Regions from separate parts of the Streptomyces sp. NPDC001914 genome, predicted to be linked through region 1. Evidence: riboswitches for the same ligand, from Rfam matches in the RefSeq annotation. Region 1 holds a riboswitch; each other region holds the start of a gene.
The links. Region 1 has a riboswitch for thiamine pyrophosphate ahead of thiC (phosphomethylpyrimidine synthase ThiC). Riboswitches for the same ligand answer to the same signal wherever they lie in the genome.

Region 1 (6,765 bases):
CTCTTCAAGCTGCTCGTCTTCGTCGCGCTGGTCGGCGGGCTGATCTTCATCGTGCGGAAGTTCATGTCGGGTTCCTCCTCGCGCAGCGACTGGTGAGGTGCGCGCGGGGGTGAGCGACAGGTAACGGAGAAAGGGGAAAGGGAACCCAAGGTTCCCTCGGCCGGGGGAAGTTTTCCGGTGAGGCCGCATATGGGCGGTGACGGGCCGTTAGAGTCCGGAACTCGACGCGGGGCCGACCCCGCGGGCAGCGCACAGCCCCCTCCCGTGACTCCCCGCACGGGCGGTCCTCCTCGCTCTTCGGAGTGCCCCTTGGCCACGGTTGACACCGCACCCGCACCATCCGTCGCTCCACCCTTCCGGCGACCGGGTACGCCCGCTGCGGCACGCGTTCCGCCGGTCCAGCCGCGTTCGTCGCCGGGGGAGGCGCCGCCCTCGCACACCCCGCCCGGGGAGCGGGCGGAGTGCCGGACTCCGGCGACCGGGGAACCCGCCCGGCGGCCCCGCACCCCCTCGGCGGAGCCCGAAGCCGCTCCCCTGGACTCGCACACCACCACGCTGATCGGCTCGGTCCAGCGCGCGATGCGTCTGCTGGAGGCCGTCGCCGCACGTGAGCAGGGCGCCCCCGCCAAACAGCTCGCCCGGGAGGCGGGACTGGCGCTGCCGACCGCCTACCACCTGCTGCGCACCCTGGTCCACGAGGGCTATCTGCGCCGCGACAGAGGGCTGTTCTTCCTTGGCGAGGCCGCCGAGCGCCTCGGCAGCAACGGAGCCCGGCAGAAACGTCGCAGCACGATGCGGGACACGCTCGAGCAGTGGCGCGACGCGATCGGCGCACCCGTGTACTACGCGGCCTACCGCGAGGGCGAGATCGAGGTCATGTGTGTCGCCGACACCCCGGCGAACCCCGCCGTCGCGGAGTGGGCCGATTTCCGCGAGACCGGGCACGCCCACGCGGTCGGCCAGTGTCTGCTGGCCCAGCTGGACGACAGATCCCGGCGTGACCACCTCGACCGCTATCCGGTGCGGGCACTCACCGCGTACACGGTGCGTGACGAGGACCGTCTGCTGCGCCGGCTGGAACGGACGGGCCGGATGGAACCGGTGATCGAGCGGCAGGAGTACGCGCTGGGCACGGTCTGTGCCGCGATCCCGGTCACGGCGGGCAGTTCCGCAGCCACCGTGGCCTTCTCCCTCCCGTCCCACCAGGGCGACCGGCTGATCCCCACAGCACGCAGGCTGCAGAGCGAGGTCGGCCGCCGGCTAGGAACACTCGCCCTCTCTATCAGTATCTGAAAACTCACTCCTTGTAATTAGGCATGCACGTTGAGCAAGATTTCCAGCAGTGTCAGGTGGGACCACTCCTGGCCAGTCGAGGGCAAACGACGGGGTAGGCGATGCGCGAGTCGGTGCAGGCAGAGGTCATGATGAGCTTCCTCGTGTCCGAGGAGCTGTCGTTCCGCATTCCTGTCGAGCTGCGATACGAGACCTGTGATCCGTACGCGGTGCGGTTGACCTTCCACTTGCCCGGCGACGCGCCGGTGACCTGGGCGTTCGGTCGGGAACTGCTCATCGACGGGGTGGGCAGGCCCTGCGGGGACGGTGATGTGCACATCGCTCCGGCCGACCCGGAGGCGCTCGGCGAGGTGCTGATCCGGCTTCAGGTCGGCGGCGACCACGCGCTGTTCCGGTCCGGGACCGCGCCACTCGTCGCGTTCCTCGACCGGACGGACCGGCTCGTGCCGCTCGGGCAGGAACGCTCCCTCGAGGGTTTCGACACCTCGCTCGACGCGGTGCTCGACCGCATCCTCACGGAGGAGCAGAGCGCGGGCTGACGCCGCGGCCGGCCCACAGCGGAGGAACGCTTCCTCACAAGGGCCGCCGATGCAGGATGGTTTCAGCGCTGCCTCGGTACGCGTCAGTGCTTGCGACGACGTCCCTTCCCGCCCCGTGCCGGGGTCCTGTCGGCCTGGGGCTGCGCGGGGACGGGTGCGCCGCCCTCGCGGTCCGCGGCGACCACCAGGGCGGCCAGAGCGGTCGTCACCGGCACCGCGGCGACCAGACCGATCGATCCGACCAGCGTGCGCACGATCTCCTCGGCGACCAGTTCGCTGTTGGCGACGGTGCCCACGCTGCTCTGAGCGATCGAGAAGAGCAGCAGCAGGGGCAGCGCGGCGCCCGCGTAGGCGAGGACGAGCGTGTTGACGACCGAGGCGATGTGGTCCCGGCCGATGCGGATACCCGCGCGGTACAGGCCGCGCCAGCCCATCGTGGGGTTCGCCTCGTGCAGTTCCCACACCGCGGACGTCTGCGTCACCGTCACGTCGTCCAGGACACCGAGCGAACCGATGATGACGCCCGCCAGCAGCAGACCGCTCATGTCGATGGACGGGAACAGGCCGTGGATCAGGCCGGTGCTGTCGTCGGTGTTGCCGGTCAGCACGGCCCAGTCGATGAAGAACGAGCCGAGGAAACCGATCAGCACCAGGGAGAGCAGGGTGCCGACCACCGCGACGGAGGTCCGGGCCGACAGGCCGTGACACATGTAGAGCGCGATCAGCATGATCGCGCTGGACCCGACGACGGCCACGAGCAGCGGGTTCGAACCCTGGAGGATCGCGGGCAGGATGAAGAAGTTCAGGATCACGAAGCTGATGGCCAGCGCGACCAGCGCCATGACGCCGCGCATCCTGCCGATCACCACGACGACCACCGCGAAGATCACGGCGAGCAGTGTCAGCGGCAGCTTCCGGTTCGCGTCCGTGACCGAGTACTGGAGGTCCTTGGGGGCGGACGGCTCGTAGGCGACGACGACCTTCTCGCCCTGGTGCAACTGCCGTGACTGGTCCGGCTGCACGATCTCCGTGAACGTGCGGCCCTTGTCCTTCCCGGTGTCGATCCGGACGGTCGCCTTCTTGCATTCCCCCGCGGTCCGGCCCTGGTCGGAGGAACCCCCGGTGGTGGAGGCGGCTCCCACCGAGCTCCCCGAGGAGGCGTTCACGGACTTGCAGTCCACCTGGTCGATCTTCGTGACCGTCGCCTGCTGGGTCTGCCGGTCGAAGCCGACGCCGGTGCGCTCGTGGGCCGGCGCGCCGCCGGGCCACAGGAGCACGAGACCCGCCACGACCGCGGCCGCGAAGGGGATCAGTACCGCGGCGATGACCTTGCGCAGATGCCGGGAGACCGGCGCGGCGGGACCGTGGCTGTGGGAATGCCCGTGCCCGGAGCCCGCCGGCTCGCCGTGCCCGCGGCGGGGACCCGGCTCGTGCCCGTCGCCCGGACCGTGATGATCGCCGTCCGGTCCGTGCCCCTGTCCGTGCCCGTGCTCGTGGCCGGTGCCGGAGCCATGCCCGCGGCCGCCGTCGGAGCCGGGACGCCGTGGTGGCTCGGACGGGGGGAACGGGTGCTGCCGGGTCGTCGTCACCGCCCGATCATCGCAAGAACGTCAAGGGCCCTCTGTTCACCGCGCCAAATATGACGCTAGCGTGGAGGCACCTTTGCACACGCGGGAGCTCGGAGCACCGGGCTGAGAGGACGCTGACCTCCGTCTTCGCGATGTTTCACATGAAACATCGGCGATCGGAAGCCGCTGCGTCGACCGCTGAACCTGTTACCGGGTAATGCCGGCGTAGGGAGTAGGTCAGATGACCGACAAGGATGTACGCACGCCTGCCTTCGGACGGACGGACGGGGCTTCCCCGTCGTCCCCGGACGGCCAGGACAGGCGGTCCATCGGCTGGCACAAGGCGTACGTCGGGGGCACACGCCCCGATCTGCGGGTGCCGGTCCGCCAGGTGCACCTCACCAACGGGCAGTCCGTGACGTTGTACGACACCTCCGGCCCGTACACCGATCCGACCGTCGACACCGATGTGCGCAGGGGGCTGACGCCGCTGCGCGAGAGCTGGATCATCGCCCGCGGGGACACGGAGGAGTACGCGGGCCGTCCCGTCCGTCCCGAGGACGACGGGATCAAGCACACGTCCCCGCGCGGAGGGCTGCGCAACCTCGACGCGGTCTTCCCGGGCCGGCCGCGCCAGCCGCGCCGGGGCCGGGCCGGGCAGGCGGTCACCCAGCTCGCCTACGCGCGGCGCGGAGAGATCACGCCCGAGATGGAGTTCGTGGCGCTCCGCGAGAACGTCGACCCCGAGGTCGTACGGGAGGAGATCGCAGCGGGCCGGGCGGTGCTGCCCGTGAACGTCAACCATCCCGAGATCGAGCCGATGATCATCGGCAAGCGGTTCCTGGTGAAGGTCAACGCCAACATCGGCAATTCCGCGGTGACGTCCTCCATCGAGGAGGAGGTGGAGAAGATGACCTGGGCGACCCGCTGGGGCGCCGACACGGTCATGGACCTGTCCACCGGCCGCAACATCCACACCACGCGTGAGTGGGTGCTGCGCAACTCCCCCGTCCCCATCGGCACCGTGCCGCTCTATCAGGCGCTGGAGAAGGTCGACGGCCGTGCCGAGGAGCTGACCTGGGAGATCTACAAGGACACCGTCGTCGAACAGGCCGAGCAGGGCGTGGACTACATGACGGTCCACGCGGGCGTGCGCCTGGCCTACGTGCCGCTCACCGCGAACCGCAAGACCGGCATCGTCTCGCGCGGCGGCTCGATCATGGCCGCCTGGTGCCTCGCGCACCACAAGGAGTCGTTCCTGTACGAGAACTTCGAGGAGCTCTGCGAGATCCTCGCCGCGTACGACGTCACCTACTCGCTCGGTGACGGGCTGCGGCCGGGTTCCATCGCGGACGCCAACGACGCGGCGCAGTTCGCCGAGTTGAGGACGCTCGGGGAACTCAACGCGGTCGCGAAGCGTTTTCAGGTACAGACGATGATCGAAGGCCCGGGGCATGTCCCGATGCACAAGATCAAGGAGAACATCGACCTTCAGCAGGAGATCTGTGATGAAGCTCCGTTCTATACGCTCGGCCCGCTGACGACGGACGTCGCGCCCGCGTACGACCACATCACGTCCGGCATCGGTGCCGCGATGATCGCCTGGTGGGGCACGGCCATGCTCTGCTACGTCACTCCCAAGGAACACCTGGGGCTGCCCGATCGTGACGACGTCAAGACCGGCGTCATCACCTACAAGATCGCCGCCCACGCGGCCGACCTCGCCAAGGGGCACCCGGGTGCGCAGGAATGGGACGACGCGCTCTCCGACGCCCGCTTCGAGTTCCGGTGGGAGGACCAGTTCAACCTGGCTCTCGATCCGGACACGGCACGGGAGTTCCACGACCAGACGCTGCCGGCCGAGCCCGCCAAGACGGCCCACTTCTGCTCCATGTGTGGGCCGAAGTTCTGCTCGATGAAGATCAGTCAGGACATCAACGAGCGGTTCGGCGGTGAGGTGGCCGACGGTGCCTCCGCCGCGGAGATCTCCGAGGGCATGCTCCAGAAGTCCCGGGAGTTCGCGGAGGCCGGCAACCGCGTGTACCTGCCGCTGGCCGACTGAGCCACCCCACGGGGGCGCGGTCCGGGGAGCACCCCCGGACCGCGGTCCCCGGCCCGGTCACGGCGTGACGTCCTGCGGGTACCAGCGCAGTTCGAGGGTGTTGCCGTCCGGGTCCCGGACGTAGACCGAGGTCGCGGTGCCGCGTGCGCCGAAGCGTTCCACGGGTCCTTCGAGCACGGTGAAGGCTCCCGACGCGATGACCTGGTCCCAGTCCAGCGGTTCCACGGTGAGACAGATGTGGTCGACGTTGGACCCCTCGGGGGCATGGGCGATCAGGTCGATGATGGTTTCCGCGGTCACCCGCACCGACGGGAACGGAGCCTGGCCGAGACGCCATTCGGCGACGCGCACGGGTTCCAGGCCGAGAAGTCCGGTGTAGAAGTCCAGGGACCGTTCGATGTCCTCGACCTTGAGAACAAGGTGGTCGAAGGCCTTCACGCGCAGCGTGGTCATGTCGTCTCCAGGGCTACGGCGTGGCGGAGCCACGCGCTGAACAGGACGGGGTCGATCTCGTCGGCACGCCCGAGCTTTACGGAGGCCATCCGGCGGGCTCCCGCGACGAGCCGGCCCGATGGATCGCTCACGTCCTGGCCGCGCCACAGGCCGAAGGTGACAGAGGACGTGTGGGCCTTGAGCAGGCAGACCGGGGCCCGGCCCGGCTTGTCCCCGAGGCTCCAGGTGGGATGGCCGTGCCACATGGCCCCGGAGTCCTCGGGGAGGGCCGCGTCGATGACGTGCCTCAGTCTCTCGCCGATGTCGCGCAGCGGGCCGTCGAGTCCGTTCAGGTAGGCGGTGATGTCCGCGGAAGGCATGGGTCCCCGTTCGGAAGGATGTGATGGGTGTGGTGGATGGGGTCGTCCGAGCCGGGCTCGGAGTCGTCGTTGGGTGCTCGGGCGGCCGGGGCGTTCGGCTTCTTCCCTCGGCCGGGTGGACGCCTTCCACGATCCACCGCGGGGCGGTACGCCATCAAGGCATGATCGCTGTACGACTGTTGAGCCAGATTTAACGCCGGGGGTTGCATGCTGGAGCGACTGGAGATCGAGACCTTCCTGACGCTGGCCGAGGAACTGCACTTCGGCCGGACCGCCGAGCGGCTGCGGGTCACGACCGGCCGGGTCAGCCAGGTGATCAAGGCGCTGGAGCGCAGAATCGGCGGCCTGCTGTTCGAGCGCACCAGCCGTTCCGTCCGGCTCACCCCGATCGGCCGGCAGCTCGCGGACGACCTGGCACCTCTGGTCGCCGGGATCGAGGCCGCGCTGCGGAGGGCGGCCGACGCCGGCCGGGGCGTCACCGGAGAGCTGCG
Region 2 (6,765 bases), on a different contig from region 1:
CTCGTCCGCGTCCTCAGGCTCGCCGCGGCGGCGCTTGCTGAGCTTGCCGGCCTTGCCCTCCACACCGGGGCCGTTGATGGCCCAGCCCTGCGCGAAGCCCTGGCGGAACGACAGCGTCACGTAGGTCTGGCCGACGGTGAAGGCGGCCGCGCCCAGGCCGATGACGACGACCGAGTGCATCAGGACGCCGAGGACCACACCGAGGAAGCCGACGAAGGCGAGCAGCCGGAAGCGCAGCCGCGCCTTGTACTGCAACAGCACCTCGCCGAGCAGCCACAGCGCGACGATGCCGAATGCCAGATAGAGGACCGTCAAGCCCATGTACGCCCCTCTCCCAGTGGCCGCTACGCAGTGTGTCGTACGCGGGTGCGACCGGTCTAGGCCTGCTGCGGGTGATGCAGGCCCAGATTCTCGTAGATTTCCAGCGTCGCGGTGGAGTTGTTGAGCGTGATGAAGTGCAGCCCGGGGACACCCTCGGTCAGCAGCCTCGCACAGAACTCCGTCGCGAACTCGATCCCAATGGAGCGTACAGCCGCCGGATCGTCTTTGACTGTGAGGATCCGCTCTTTCAGGACGTCCGGGAACGAAGCATTGGAGAGTTTGGGCAGCCGTTCCAACATCTTCACACTTGTCACGGGCATGACTTCCGGGATGACCGGCGTCGCGCAGCCCGCCGCGTCGACGCGGTCACGCAGGCGGAGGTAGGACTCCGGCTGGAAGAACATCTGCGTGATCGCGTAGTCGGCGCCCGCGCGGCACTTGTCGACGAAGTGGGAGACGTCCAGGTCCCACTCCGTGGACCGGGGGTGCATCTCCGGGAAGGCCGCGACCCCGACGCAGAAGTCCCCGGACTCCTTGATGAGGCGCACCAGTTCGGCCGCGTAGGTCAGACCCTGGGGGTGCGGGACCCACTCGCCCATGGGGTCGCCGGGCGGGTCGCCGCGCACCGCGAGCATGTTGCGGATGCCCGCGTCCGCGTACTGCCCGATGATGTTGCGCAGCTCCGCGATCGAGTGATTGACCGCGGTGAGGTGCGCGACCGGGGTGAGCGTCGTGTCGAGGACGATCTGCTCGGTCTCCTTGACCGTGCCGGCCCGCGTGGAGCCGCCGGCTCCGTAGGTCACGGAGACGAAGTCGGGGGCCACGGCCTCGACGCGCCGCAGGGCGTTCCACAGGTTCCGCTCGCCCTTGGGCGTCTTCGGCGCCGAGAACTCGAAGGAAAAGGTCTGTTTGCCGGTCGCGAGCATGTCGCGCACCGTGCGTGCGCGATCAGTCCTGGTGGAAGCAGATCCGAGGGCCATACCCGCAGGTTAGCCAGAGGGCGTCGGTCGCCCAACCGAACCGCTGACTTTTGTCCGATCTGTCGATTTCTTGTCCACCCCTCGGACAGCGTCCCCGCCGGACTCTCGGACAGGAGCCTCACCCGATCGCCGGACAGCGGCCTCGCCCGATCGTCGGACGGCACCCCCGCCCGTTCGCCGGACGGCGCCTTCGCCCGATCGTCGGACGACGGCCCCGCCCGATCGTCGGACAGTGACCCCGCCGAAAAGGCCTCCGCGCGCGGCGGCAGGCCCTCAGATCTCCCGGAGCCGCTTCGCGAACTCGGCCGCCGCGGCGCCCGGGTCGTCCGCCTCGGTGATCGCCCGTACGACGACGACACGGCGGGCGCCCGCTTCGAGCACCTCGTCCAGCCGGCCGAGGTCGATGCCGCCGATCGCGAACCAGGGACGGTCGGTGCCGAGGGCCGCCGTGGCGCGGACCAGGCCGAGTCCGGGCGCGTGGCGGCCGGGCTTGGTGGGGGTGGGCCAGCAGGGGCCGGTGCAGAAGTAGTCCACGCCGTCCTGGACGGCGGCGGCCCGGGCCTCGGCCTCGGAGTGCGTGGAACGGCCGACGATCACGTCGTCGCCGAGGATCGCGCGGGCCGCGGGAACCGGCAGGTCCCCCTGGCCCAGATGCAGGACGCCGGCGCGGGCGGCGTGGGCCACGTCCGCCCGGTCGTTGACCGCGAGGAGCTTGCCGTGCCGGGCGCAGGCGTCCGCGAACACCTCCAGGTGCTCCAGCTCCTCCGCCGCCTCCATGCCCTTGTCGCGGAGCTGCACGATGTCGACACCGCCCGCCAGGACCGCGTCGAGGAACCCGGCGAGGTCGCCCTGGCGCCTGCGGGCGTCGGTGCACAGGTAGACGCGGGCGTCGGCGAGGCGGCCCCGGGCGGTCGTGGCGGCGTTCTCGGGCATGCGTGGTCCCCCGTTGTCGGTGCGCGGGGAGCGCGGCGGCCGGGAGGGTCCCGCCGCCGTGCTCCCCGTGCCGGACGGTCTCGTTCAGGTCAGACGGCGAGCGCCTGGGCGCGGCGCTTCACCTCCGTGCCGCGATTCTCGCTCAGGGCCTGCGCGGGGGTGCCGGGCAGGGTCGGGTCGGGGGTGAAGAGCCATTCAAGGGCCTCTTCGTCGGAGAAACCGTCGTCCCTCAGGAGCGTCAGGGTGCCGACCAGGCCCTTGACGACCTTCTGTTCGTCCACGTCGATGAAGTCGGCGGGGACGTGCAGCGCGCGGTTCTCACCACGGCGTACGGCGATGAGCTGGCCCTCCTTGACCAGCTGCCGGACGCGCGTCACCTCGACGCCGAGCTGCTCGGCGATGTCGGGGAGGGTGAGCCAGGCGGGGACGAGAGCATCGGTCTTTGCGTCAATCTCGGTCACGGGACAAGCCTGCCATCCCGGACCGACAGCCGGAAGCCGAGGGCGTCCGACCCGGGGTGACGGAATCAGGCCGTGGCGCCCTTCAGGGGCCTCGACGGGTCCGCGAGCAGCACCGGATCCATCGTGGCGCCCGCCTCGATCAGCCGGCGGCCCTGGGCGAGATCCCTCGGGCGGCCCACCGCCAGGAGGGCGACGAGCCGCGTCTCGCGGAGCCAGCACACCGACCAGGAGGCGCCCGAGGGGTCGCCGCGCCACACCAGGGTGTCGACGGGCGTGTGGTGGCCGACGTACTGCACGAAACGGCCGAACTGCTCGGACCAGAAGTACGGCACGGGGTCGTAGGCGGCGGGCGTCTGGCCGACGATGTTCAGGGCGACCGTGCGCGGGCCCTGGAGGGCGTTGTCCCAGTGGTGGACGAGGAGGCGTTCCTCGTAGCGGCCGGAGGGGAAGGAGGCGCAGTCGCCGACCGCGTACACGTCCGGCAGGGAGGTGCGCAGATGGTCGTCGGCGACGATCTCACGGTGGGCGCCGAGTGCGATGCCGGAGTCGGCGATCCAGGCGGTGGCCGGCCGCGCGCCGACCCCGACCACGACGGCGCCGGCCGGGACCCGGGAGCCGTCGTCCAGGACCACCGCGCCGGGCTCGACACGCTCCACGCGCGCGCCGGTGCGCAGCGTGGCCCCGCTGTCCGCGTACCAGGCGGCCATCGGGGCGGCCACCTCGGGCGGCAGCGCCCCGGCGAGCGGCCGGTCGGCGGCTTCGACGACGGTGACCGCGCAGCCCGCCTCGCGCGCGGCCGTCGCGAACTCCGCTCCGATCCAGCCCGCTCCGACCACCACGATGTCGTGCTGGCGGGCGAGGACGGGCCGCAGCCGGTCGGCGTCGTCCAGGGTGCGCAGCAGATGCACGCCGGGCACGCCTTCGGCGCCGGGGAGCCGGATCGGTTCGGCGCCGGTGGCGACGACCAGGACGTCGTACGGGACGGGTCCCGCGTCCGTGTCCAGCTCGTGGTCGCCGGCGCGCACGCCGAGCGCCTCGCTGCCGAGCCGGAGATCGATGTCCAGGGCCTCGAAGTCGATGTCGAACGCGGAGCCCTCGGCCTTGCCGAGCAGGACGGCCTTGGACAGCGGCGGCCGGTCGTAGGGCTGATGCGGCTCCGCGCCGATCAGCGTGACGGTGCCCGTGAAGCCCTGTTCGCGCAGGGCGACCGCGGTCTGCACCCCGGCCATGCCCGCGCCCACCACGACGACCCGCCGTGCCGCGGGCCTCTGCGGCTGGGACTGTGCCTGCGTCTGATCGCTCACCTGATCACCATAGACACCTGACAATCCGTCAGTCAGCGGACGTGCTCGGTGACCTGTTGCACACAGCCGGTGTCGGCCGGTTCCTCCACGACGCTCGTCCCGGTGCCCGGCTGCGACTCCCACGTCCAGGTCTCCTCCAGCCGCACCCGGCCGTCGGGCAGGTCCACGACGAGGGACACGCAGTGCCCCGACGCGGTGGTCCCGTCCCGCTTGAGCTGCACGTACCGGAAGTCGAGGCGGTCGCCCTCGCGGGTTCCCACGAGGTGTCCGCGGACGACGTCGCCGCCCGCGTAGTCGGCCCAGACCACGCCGTCCTCCTCGTGATAGGTGAACCGGGTGCGGGTGCCGACCTGGCCCGGGGCCTGGTCGGCGACGGGGGCGAGCACGAGGCCGTCGAGCGGTCGCGCCATGGGCGGAGGCTCCCTTACTGAGACGGACGGGGGCGGGCTAGGGTGGCCAACGTAAAGCACTCGCGGGAGCCCGGACGCACCGGGCTGAGAGGGAGGCTGGGCGGCCTCCGACCGTACGAACCTGATCCGGGTCATGCCGGCGAAGGGAGGGGCTGGACGCCCATGCCGTCTGCACGTTCGTCGGACGTCCTCGTCGTCGGGGGCGGAATCATCGGTCTGGTGACGGCCTGGCGGGCCGCGCAGCGCGGGCTCGCGACCGCGCTCGTGGACCCCGGGCCCGGCGGCGGGGCCGCGCAGGTCGCGGCCGGGATGCTGGCCGCCGTCACCGAGCTGCACTTCGGCGAGGAGACCCTGCTGGGCCTCAACCTCGCCTCCGCCCGCCGTTATCCGGACTTCGCCGCCGAACTCTCCGAGGCGAGCGGCCAGGACCTCGGCTACCGCAGGAGCGGCACGCTGGCCGTCGCGCTGGACGCCGACGACCGCGCCCATCTGCGCGAACTGCACGCGCTCCAGGTCCGCTCGGGGCTGGAGTCGGAGTGGCTGAGCGGCCGTGAGTGCCGCCGCCTCGAGCCGATGCTCGCGCCCGGCGTGCGCGGCGGACTGCGGGTGGACGGCGACCACCAGATCGACCCGCGGCGCCTGGCCGCCGCCCTGGTCACCGCGTGCGAGCGGGCCGGGGTGACCGTGCACCGTACCTGGGCGGAGCGTCTGAGCGTCGTACGGGAGCGGGCCGCCGGGGTCGTCACCGCGGACGGCACCGCCCTCGCCGCGGACCGGGTGGTGCTGGCGGGGGGCAGCTTCAGCGGGCGTCTCGCGGGCGTCCCCGAGGACGCCGTGCCGCCGGTGCGCCCGGTCAAGGGACAGGTGCTGCGGCTGACCGTGCCGCGGCACTTCGCGCCCTTCCTGAACCGCACCGTGCGGGCCGTGGTGCGCGGCAGCCACGTCTACCTGGTGCCGCGCGAGAACGGCGAGCTGGTGGTGGGCGCGACCAGCGAGGAGCTGGGCTGGGACACCACCGTGACGGCGGGCGGCGTGTACGAGCTGCTGCGCGACGCCCACGAGCTGGTCCCCGGGATCACCGAGCTGCCGCTCACCGAGACCCGCGCGGGGCTGCGCCCCGGCTCGCCCGACAACGCGCCGCTGCTCGGCCCGAGCGCGCTGGACGGGCTGCTGCTGGCCACCGGGCACCACCGCAACGGTGTGCTCCTGACGCCGGTGACCGGCGACGTGATGGCCCACGTCCTGACCACGGGCGAACTCCCCGCCGAAGCCCGCCCCTTCACTCCCCTGCGCTTCGGCGCCACGGCCCGCACGGAGCTGCCGGTATGAACATCGTCGTCAACGGGGAGCGGCGCCGGATCGCCGCCGGAACCGCTCTCGACGCGCTCGTCGCGACCCTCACCCCCTCGTCGTCCGGGGTGGCCGCCGCCCTGAACGAGACCGTCGTCCCGCGAGCGCAGTGGCCGTCCACCTCGCTCGCCGAGGGCGACCGCGTCGAGGTCCTCACCGCCGTCCAAGGAGGCTGAACCCATGGCAGACGACCCCTTCGTCCTCGGCGGTACGGCCTACGCGTCCCGGCTCATCATGGGCACGGGCGGCGCGCCCAGCCTCGACGTGCTGGAGCGCTCCCTGGTGGCGTCCGGCACGCAACTGACGACGGTCGCGATGCGGCGCGTGGACGCGTCCGTGCACGGCTCGGTCCTGTCGGTGCTGGCCCGGCTGGACATCCGTGTCCTGCCGAACACGGCCGGCTGCTACACCGCGGGCGAGGCGGTGCTGACGGCCCGTCTGGCGCGCGAGGCGCTGGGCACCGATCTGGTGAAGCTGGAGGTCATCGCCGACGAGCGCACCCTGCTGCCCGATCCGATCGAGCTGCTCGACGCGGCGGAGACGCTGGTCGACGACGGCTTCACCGTGCTGCCGTACACGAACGACGACCCGGTGCTGGCGCGGAAGCTGGAGGACGTCGGCTGCGCGGCGATCATGCCGCTCGGCTCGCCCATCGGGTCCGGGCTCGGGATCCGCAACCCGCACAACTTCGAGCTGATCGTCGAGCACGCGCGCGTGCCGGTGATCCTGGACGCGGGAGCGGGCACGGCGTCGGACGCCGCGCTCGCGATGGAGCTGGGGTGCGCGGGGGTGATGCTGGCCTCGGCGGTGACACGGGCGCAGGAGCCGGTGCTGATGGCGGAGGCCATGCGGCACGCCGTGGAGGCGGGGCGCCTGGCGCGGCGGGCGGGACGCATCCCGCGGCGCCACTTCGCGACGGCGTCCTCGCCGGTGGAGGGCATGGCGGCGCTGGACCCCGAGCGCCCCGCGTTCTGAGCACCGGCCGGCGCGCCGCCGGTCCGCCGGG
Region 3 (6,765 bases), on a different contig from region 1:
GGCTCCAGTCACCTTCTTGGAGGTGGGAGAGCGCGATGAGGGCGTCGGCGGCGTTCTTGCAGCGTGGGTGTCGTGCCGCGAAGGACGCGATGCGGGGGCGCTGCGTGAGCAGCCAGTCGGCGACGGGGCGCGGGTCGCCGTCGTACCACCACTGGAAATCGAACTCCTCCCACAGGAATTCCGTCCCCCAGCCCACTGCCAGTCGGACGAGGCCGGCATCCGCGGCGGGGCCGGAGAGGCCGGCGATGTGGTCCAGCCATGGCTCCAGGCCGCCCGTGGCGTGGGCGACGCCTTCCAGGAGATCGCGGATGTCCTGCGGGGACCGGCCGTCGGTCAGGGCGAGGGTGAGCAGTGCCCGGAACGCCTGCTCGACCGCGGTGCGCTCGGCGACCGGCCAGCCGATCAGTTCGGCTCCGTACCGGCCGAGATTGCGCAGCTCATAGGACGGGTCGGTGTCAGAGCCTTCCGGGCCGCAGCGGCGCAAGGCACGCGGTATGAGGCGGCGCCACAGGACCGGGTACTGGTCAGCGTCCCAGTGATCGACGACCTTGCCCATGAAGCCCCGGAGGACGTCGACCGGCACATCCCGCGGTTCACCGCCGAGTACGCGAAGTTCCGCTTCCGTGAAGCAACGAGTGCACCCCGCCACCGGCCGGTCGAGCTCCGGAGGGGAGGCGAAGATCCGGTCCACCTCGGCGAGAGAGAGCCGCCACGTCGCGTACGGGTCGGGGACAGGCTGATCGAGCATGACGGCTACCTACCGTGACTCCGCACGGTGAGCCGGGCGAAGATCGCGACGCTACACCGGTTCCCGCCCGGCGGGTACCCGTTTCCCGACGCAGGCGAGGCCAGGATCCGCAGGGTCGGGCCGACTGCCCGCCCCTGAAAGCCGCGCACGGGCTGCCGGGCCGTTCCTGGGCCGTGCGGAGCCGGCCGATGGTGACCGGCGGCGTTCGCGGGTGATCGCCCCCACCCCGCTCCGGCCTGGGCCGGTGCTGTTGATCTGCGACACTGGTAACGCCATGCCTAAGCCCGGAGAACTCACCTTTGTCGCGCCGCGCGGAGCCAAGAAGCCGCCGCGGCACCTTGCCGATCTCACGCCTGCCGAGCGCAAAGAGGCGGTTGCCGCGATCGGTGAGAAGCCGTTTCGTGCCAAGCAGCTCTCGCAGCACTACTTCGCGCGGTACGCGCACGACCCCGCCGAGTGGACGGACATCCCCGCCGCCTCGCGCGGCAAGCTCCAGGAGGCGCTGCTTCCCGAGCTGATGACGGTCGTACGTCACCTCTCGACCGACCAGGACACCACCCGCAAGACCCTGTGGCGGCTCTTCGACGGCACGCTCGTCGAGTCCGTGCTCATGCGCTACCCGGACCGGGTGACCATGTGCATCAGCTCGCAGGCGGGCTGCGGGATGAACTGCCCGTTCTGCGCCACCGGACAGGCCGGTCTCGACCGGAACCTGTCGACCGGCGAGATCGTGCACCAGATCGTCGACGGCATGCGGGCGCTGCGTGACGGCGAGATCCCCGGGGGTCCCGCCCGGCTCAGCAACATCGTCTTCATGGGGATGGGCGAGCCGCTCGCCAACTACAAGCGGGTCGTCGGCGCGATCCGCGCCCTCACCGACCCCGAGCCCGACGGGCTGGGGCTGTCGCAGCGCGGCATCACCGTCTCGACGGTCGGGCTGGTCCCCGCCATCAACCGGTTCGCGGACGAGGGCTTCAAGTGCCGCCTCGCGATCTCCCTGCACGCCCCGGACGACGAGCTGCGCGACACCCTCGTCCCCGTGAACACGCGGTGGAAGGTGCGTGAGGTGCTGGACGCCGGCTGGGGATACGCGGACCGCTCCGGGCGCCGTCTGTCCATCGAGTACGCGCTGATCCGCGACATCAACGACCAGGCGTGGCGGGGCGACCGGCTCGGGCGGATGCTCAAGGGCAAGCCCGTGCACGTCAACCTCATTCCGCTGAACCCGACCCCGGGTTCGAAGTGGACCGCTTCGCGGCCCGAGGACGAGAAGGCGTTCGTCGAGGCGATCGCCGCCCATGGCGTCACGGTCACCGTCCGGGACACCCGGGGCCAGGAGATCGACGGAGCGTGTGGTCAGCTCGCCGCGACCGAGCGGTAGTCTGAACCGAGTCGGTCCGTTTCGGCATCTTCGTCATTCGATGCCGTCATGACCTGACATCTTCACCGTCCGACATCTTCATATTCCGACAGGGGAGCGCCACAGCGCTGAGAGTGCGGGACAGACCGCAGACCCTCTGAACCTTGCCCAGGTCATTCTGGGTAGGAAGTTCGGTCATTACTCAAGCTGTTGCGCCCTGCCCGGGAACCGTCAGAGGTCCCGGGCAGGGCCGCGTCTCTTCCTGGTCACCCAGGAGGAATCAGTGATCACCAACACCAGCAGCGGCAGACGGCTCGCGGTCACGGCCGTCGGGCTCGGCCTCGTCGCGCTGCCCGTCCTGTCCGCGTGCGGCTCGTCCGACAGCGCCGGCTCGGGCGACTCGAAGACGATCACGCTCGTCAGCCACGACTCGTGGCTCGTGTCGAAGAGCGTCCTCGCGGACTTCGAGAAGCAGTCCGGCTACAAGGTCCGCGTCCTCAAGGACGGCGACGCCGGGCAGGCCGTGAACAAGGCCATCCTGACCAAGGACAACCCCCAGGGCGACGTCTTCTTCGGCGTCGACAACACCCTGCTCTCCCGCGCGCTCGACAACGGGCTCTTCCAGCCGTACGAGGCCAAGGGCGCCGACCAGGTCCTGCCGCAGTACCGCGCCGACCAGGCCAGGCACCGCGTCACGCCCATCGACACGGGCGACATCTGCGTCAACTACGACAAGGCCTGGTTCAGCAAGCACAAGCTGGCGCCGCCGCGGTCCTTCGACGACCTGGCCGAGCCCGCGTACAAGAACCTCCTCGTCACCGAGAACGCCGCCACCTCCTCGCCCGGCCTCGGCTTCCTGCTCGGGTCCGCCGCGCACTACGGCGACCAGGACTGGCAGGGCTACTGGAAGAAGCTCAAGGCCAACGGGGTCAAGGTCGTGGACGGCTGGGAACAGGCGTACAACGAGGAGTTCTCGGGGTCCGCCGGCGGCAAGAAGGCCAAGGCCGACCGGCCGCTCGTCGTCTCGTACGCCTCCTCGCCGCCCGCCGAGGTCATCTACGGCGACCCGAAGCCGACCACGGCCCCGACCGGGGTCGCGGACGGCACCTGCTTCCGCCAGGTGGAGTACGCGGGTCTGCTCAGCAACGCCAAGAACGCCAAGGGCGGCAAGGCGCTCCTGGACTTCCTGCTCACCAAGGAGTTCCAGGAGGACATGCCGCTCAACATGTTCGTCTACCCGGTCCGTGAGGGTGCGCGGGTGCCGGCAGAGTTCACCCGGTACGGTCCGCAGGCCAAGGATCCCGAGACCCTGGCGCCCGCGAAGATCGCCGCCGACCGCGACCAGTGGGTCAAGTCGTGGACCTCGCTCGTACTGAAGTAGCCGACCGGGCCGAAGCGGCCGACGGCCCCGGTGGAACCACCGGGGCCGGACCCGCGGACATGGCTCCGCACCGGGCCCGCGGAGGGAACGCGGCGCGCTTCGCCCTGATGGCGCTGCCCGTCGCGTTCTTCGCGGTGTTCTTCGCCTATCCCGTCGCCGCGATCGTCTCGCGCGGGCTCCACGGGGACGGCGGCTGGCAGCTGGGCCGTATCTGGGAGGTCGCGACCCGGTCCGACATCCGGCACGTGCTGTGGTTCACCACCTGGCAGGCGCTCGCCTCGACGGCGCTCACGCTGCTGGTCGCGCTCCCCGGCGCGTACGTCTTCGCGCGCTTCGACTTCCGGGGCAAGCAGGTGCTCCGGGCGGTGGTGACGGTGCCCTTCGTGCTGCCGACCGTGGTCGTCGGCACGGCGTTCCTCGCGCTGGTCGGCCGGGGCGGGCTGCTCGACGAGCTGTGGGGTCTGCGCCTGGACACCACCGTGTGGGCGATCCTGCTCGCGCACGTCTTCTTCAACTACGCGGTCGTCGTACGAACCGTCGGCGGGCTCTGGTCGCAGCTCGACCCGCGCCAGGAGGAGGCCGCGCGCGTGCTCGGCGCCTCGCGCCTGGCGGCCTGGCGCAGGGTGACGCTGCCGGCGCTCGGGCCCGCCGTGGCCGCCGCCGCCCTCATGGTCTTCCTCTTCACCTTCACCTCCTTCGGCGTGGTGCAGATCCTCGGCGGCCCCACCTTCTCGACCCTCGAGGTCGAGATCTACCGCCAGACCTCCGAGATCTTCGACCTCACGACGGCGGCGGTGCTGACCATCGTCCAGTTCGTGGCCGTCGGCGCGATCCTCGCCGTGCACGCGGCGACCGTACGCCGGCGGGAGACCGCCCTGCGTCTGGTGGCCCCGGAGACGACCGCCCGCCGGCCGCGCGGCGCGGGACAGTGGGCGTTCCTCGCGGGCGTGCTCGTGAGCATCGCGGTCCTGCTCGTGCTGCCGCTCGCGGTCCTCGTCCAGCGGTCCCTCGGCGCCCCGGGACTCGGCTACTACCGGGCCCTGGCCGACGACGACGGAGGGGTCTTCCTCGTCGCCCCGATCGAGGCCGTCGGCAACTCGCTGGAGTACGCGCTCGCCGCCACCGCCATCGCCGTCCTGATCGGCGGTCTCGCCGCCGCGGCCCTCACCCGGCGGGCCGGCCGGCTGATGCGGGGCTTCGACGCGCTGCTGATGCTGCCGCTCGGCGTCTCCGCGGTCACCGTGGGCTTCGGATTCCTGATCGCGCTGGACGAACCGCCGCTCGACCTGCGCGCGAGCTGGATCCTGGTGCCGCTGGCCCAGGCGCTGGTCGGTGTCCCCTTCGTCGTACGGACCATGCTGCCCGTGCTGCGCGCGGTGGACGGGCGGCTGCGGGAGGCCGCGGCCGTCCTCGGGGCCTCCCCGTGGCGGGTGTGGCGCGAGGTCGACCTGCCGATGGTGCGGCGGGCCCTGCTGATCGCGGCCGGCTTCGCCTTCGCCGTCTCCCTCGGGGAGTTCGGCGCGACCGTCTTCATCGCACGGCCCGACAACCCGACGCTGCCGGTCGCCGTGGCCCGGCTGCTGGGGCGCGCGGGAGATCTCAACTACGGCCAGGCCATGGCCCTTTCGACGATCCTCATGGTGGTGTGCGCGGTGGCGCTGCTGCTGTTGGAGCGGGTACGGACCGACAGGACCGGGGAGTTCTAGATGCTGCTGAGCCTTGAGGGCGCGACCGTACGCTTCGGCGGGCGGGCCGTGCTCGACGCCGTCGACCTCGATGTCGCCGAACACGAGATCGTCTGCGTGCTGGGGCCGAGCGGCAGCGGCAAGTCCACACTCCTGCGGACGGTGGCCGGACTCCAGCCGCTGGACACCGGCCGGGTGGTGCTCGACGGACAGGACCAGGGCGGCGTTCCCGCGCACAAGCGGGGGGTCGGCCTGATGTTCCAGGACCACCAGCTCTTCCCGCAGCGGGACGTGGGCGGCAACGTGGCCTTCGGGCTGCGGATGCACGGCACGTCCAAGAGCGGACAGGCGGCCCGGGTGGGGGAGTTGCTCGACCTCGTGGGTCTGCCCGGAGCCCGCGACCGCGCCGTCGCCTCGCTCTCCGGCGGCGAACAGCAGCGCGTGGCGCTGGCCCGCGCCCTGGCGCCCAGCCCCCGGCTGCTGATGCTCGACGAACCGCTCGGCCAGCTCGACCGCTCGCTGCGCGAACGGCTCGTCGTCGAACTCCGCCAGCTCTTCGGCGCGTTGGGGACGACCGTGCTCGCCGTCACGCACGACCAGGGTGAGGCCTTCGCGCTCGCCGACCGGGTCGTGGTGATGCGCGACGGCCGGATCGCCCAGTCCGGTACGCCCCTCGATGTCTGGCAGCGGCCCGCCGACGCCTTCGTGGCCCGCTTCCTCGGCTTCGACAACGTGGTCGAGGCGACGGTCGGGGCCGGCGCCGCCGACACCCCGTGGGGCAAGGTCCCCGTGCCCGAGGGCGCCCTCCAGGGGACCGGAACGCTCCTCGTACGGCCCGCCGGTGTACGGCTCGTCGCCCCGGCGGACGGGCTGCGCTGCACGGTCGCCGCACGCACGTTCCGGGGCACGCACGTCGCCGTACGGCTTCAGCCCGAGGGCGCGCCCGCGCTGGAGGCGGCGTGCGCGCTGCGGGACGCGCCGGAGCCCGGGGACGTGGTCGGGGTGGAGTTCGACGAGGCCGAGGTCGTCGTCCTCGGGGCCTGATCCCCGCGAAGCGGCCGGTGCGGCACACCGGTCGGGCGGACGCGTCCGGACAGGCGTGTGGCCCGCCCCCTCGACGGGGACGGGCCACACGGTCGTTCAGGGAGCGGGTCAGCTCGCCTTCGAGGCGCCACGGCGGCGCATGCCGAAGTAGACCGCTCCGCCACCGATGACGACGAACGCACCGGCGATACCGGCGATCATCGGGGTGTTGGAGTTCGCACCGGTCTCGGCGAGGTTGGACTCACCGGCGGCCGCGGACGGCTGGTTGTCGCCCGGCGTGGCCGGGGCTTCGCTGCTCTCCGAGTCGGACGGGCTCGCCGAGTCCGACGGGGTGTCCGAGGGGGCGGACTCCGAGGGCTCCGGGCTCGCCGACGGGGACGGGGACTCCGACTTGGTGGAGCAGGCCTCGTCCTTCGTCACCAGGTTCGGGGAGATGTCCTTGTCCACGATGCCCGGGACGCTGACGTGGATGCGGTACTCGGCCTTGGGCGCCCAGTCCTCCGAGAAGGAGATGGTGGCGCCGTCCTTGCTGCCGACGACCTTCTGA

Region 2: it holds a riboswitch for thiamine pyrophosphate, as region 1 does, so the genes downstream of both, thiO (glycine oxidase ThiO) here and thiC (phosphomethylpyrimidine synthase ThiC) in region 1, are expected to answer to the same signal.
Region 3: it holds a riboswitch for thiamine pyrophosphate, as region 1 does, so the genes downstream of both, ACFYYF_RS32580 (thiamine ABC transporter substrate binding subunit) here and thiC (phosphomethylpyrimidine synthase ThiC) in region 1, are expected to answer to the same signal.

The regions. Positions count from the first base shown of each region.
Region 1 is NZ_JBIASW010000005.1:126,456-133,220, reverse strand. It holds gene ACFYYF_RS16180 (DUF5326 family protein) at 1-96, shown strand, start outside; gene ACFYYF_RS16175 (IclR family transcriptional regulator) at 535-1,293, shown strand; gene ACFYYF_RS16170 (SsgA family sporulation/cell division regulator) at 1,395-1,832, shown strand; gene ACFYYF_RS16165 (YibE/F family protein) at 1,916-3,421, opposite strand; TPP riboswitch at 3,493-3,649, shown strand; gene thiC (phosphomethylpyrimidine synthase ThiC) at 3,642-5,462, shown strand; gene ACFYYF_RS16155 (VOC family protein) at 5,520-5,915, opposite strand; gene ACFYYF_RS16150 (DUF1801 domain-containing protein) at 5,912-6,274, opposite strand; gene ACFYYF_RS16145 (LysR family transcriptional regulator) at 6,482-6,765, shown strand, end outside.
Region 2 is NZ_JBIASW010000008.1:302,574-309,338, reverse strand. It holds gene ACFYYF_RS24085 (hypothetical protein) at 1-321, opposite strand, end outside; gene metF (methylenetetrahydrofolate reductase [NAD(P)H]) at 378-1,301, opposite strand; gene thiE (thiamine phosphate synthase) at 1,575-2,234, opposite strand; gene ACFYYF_RS24070 (Rv2175c family DNA-binding protein) at 2,324-2,695, opposite strand; gene ACFYYF_RS24065 (NAD(P)/FAD-dependent oxidoreductase) at 2,761-3,999, opposite strand; gene ACFYYF_RS24060 (hypothetical protein) at 4,032-4,409, opposite strand; TPP riboswitch at 4,462-4,574, shown strand; gene thiO (glycine oxidase ThiO) at 4,572-5,738, shown strand; gene thiS (sulfur carrier protein ThiS) at 5,735-5,935, shown strand; gene ACFYYF_RS24045 (thiazole synthase) at 5,940-6,734, shown strand.
Region 3 is NZ_JBIASW010000015.1:100,696-107,460, reverse strand. It holds gene ACFYYF_RS32590 (hypothetical protein) at 1-748, opposite strand, end outside; gene rlmN (23S rRNA (adenine(2503)-C(2))-methyltransferase RlmN) at 1,023-2,129, shown strand; TPP riboswitch at 2,210-2,315, shown strand; gene ACFYYF_RS32580 (thiamine ABC transporter substrate binding subunit) at 2,392-3,489, shown strand; gene ACFYYF_RS32575 (ABC transporter permease) at 3,549-5,195, shown strand; gene ACFYYF_RS32570 (ABC transporter ATP-binding protein) at 5,196-6,218, shown strand; gene ACFYYF_RS32565 (LAETG motif-containing sortase-dependent surface protein) at 6,327-6,765, opposite strand, start outside.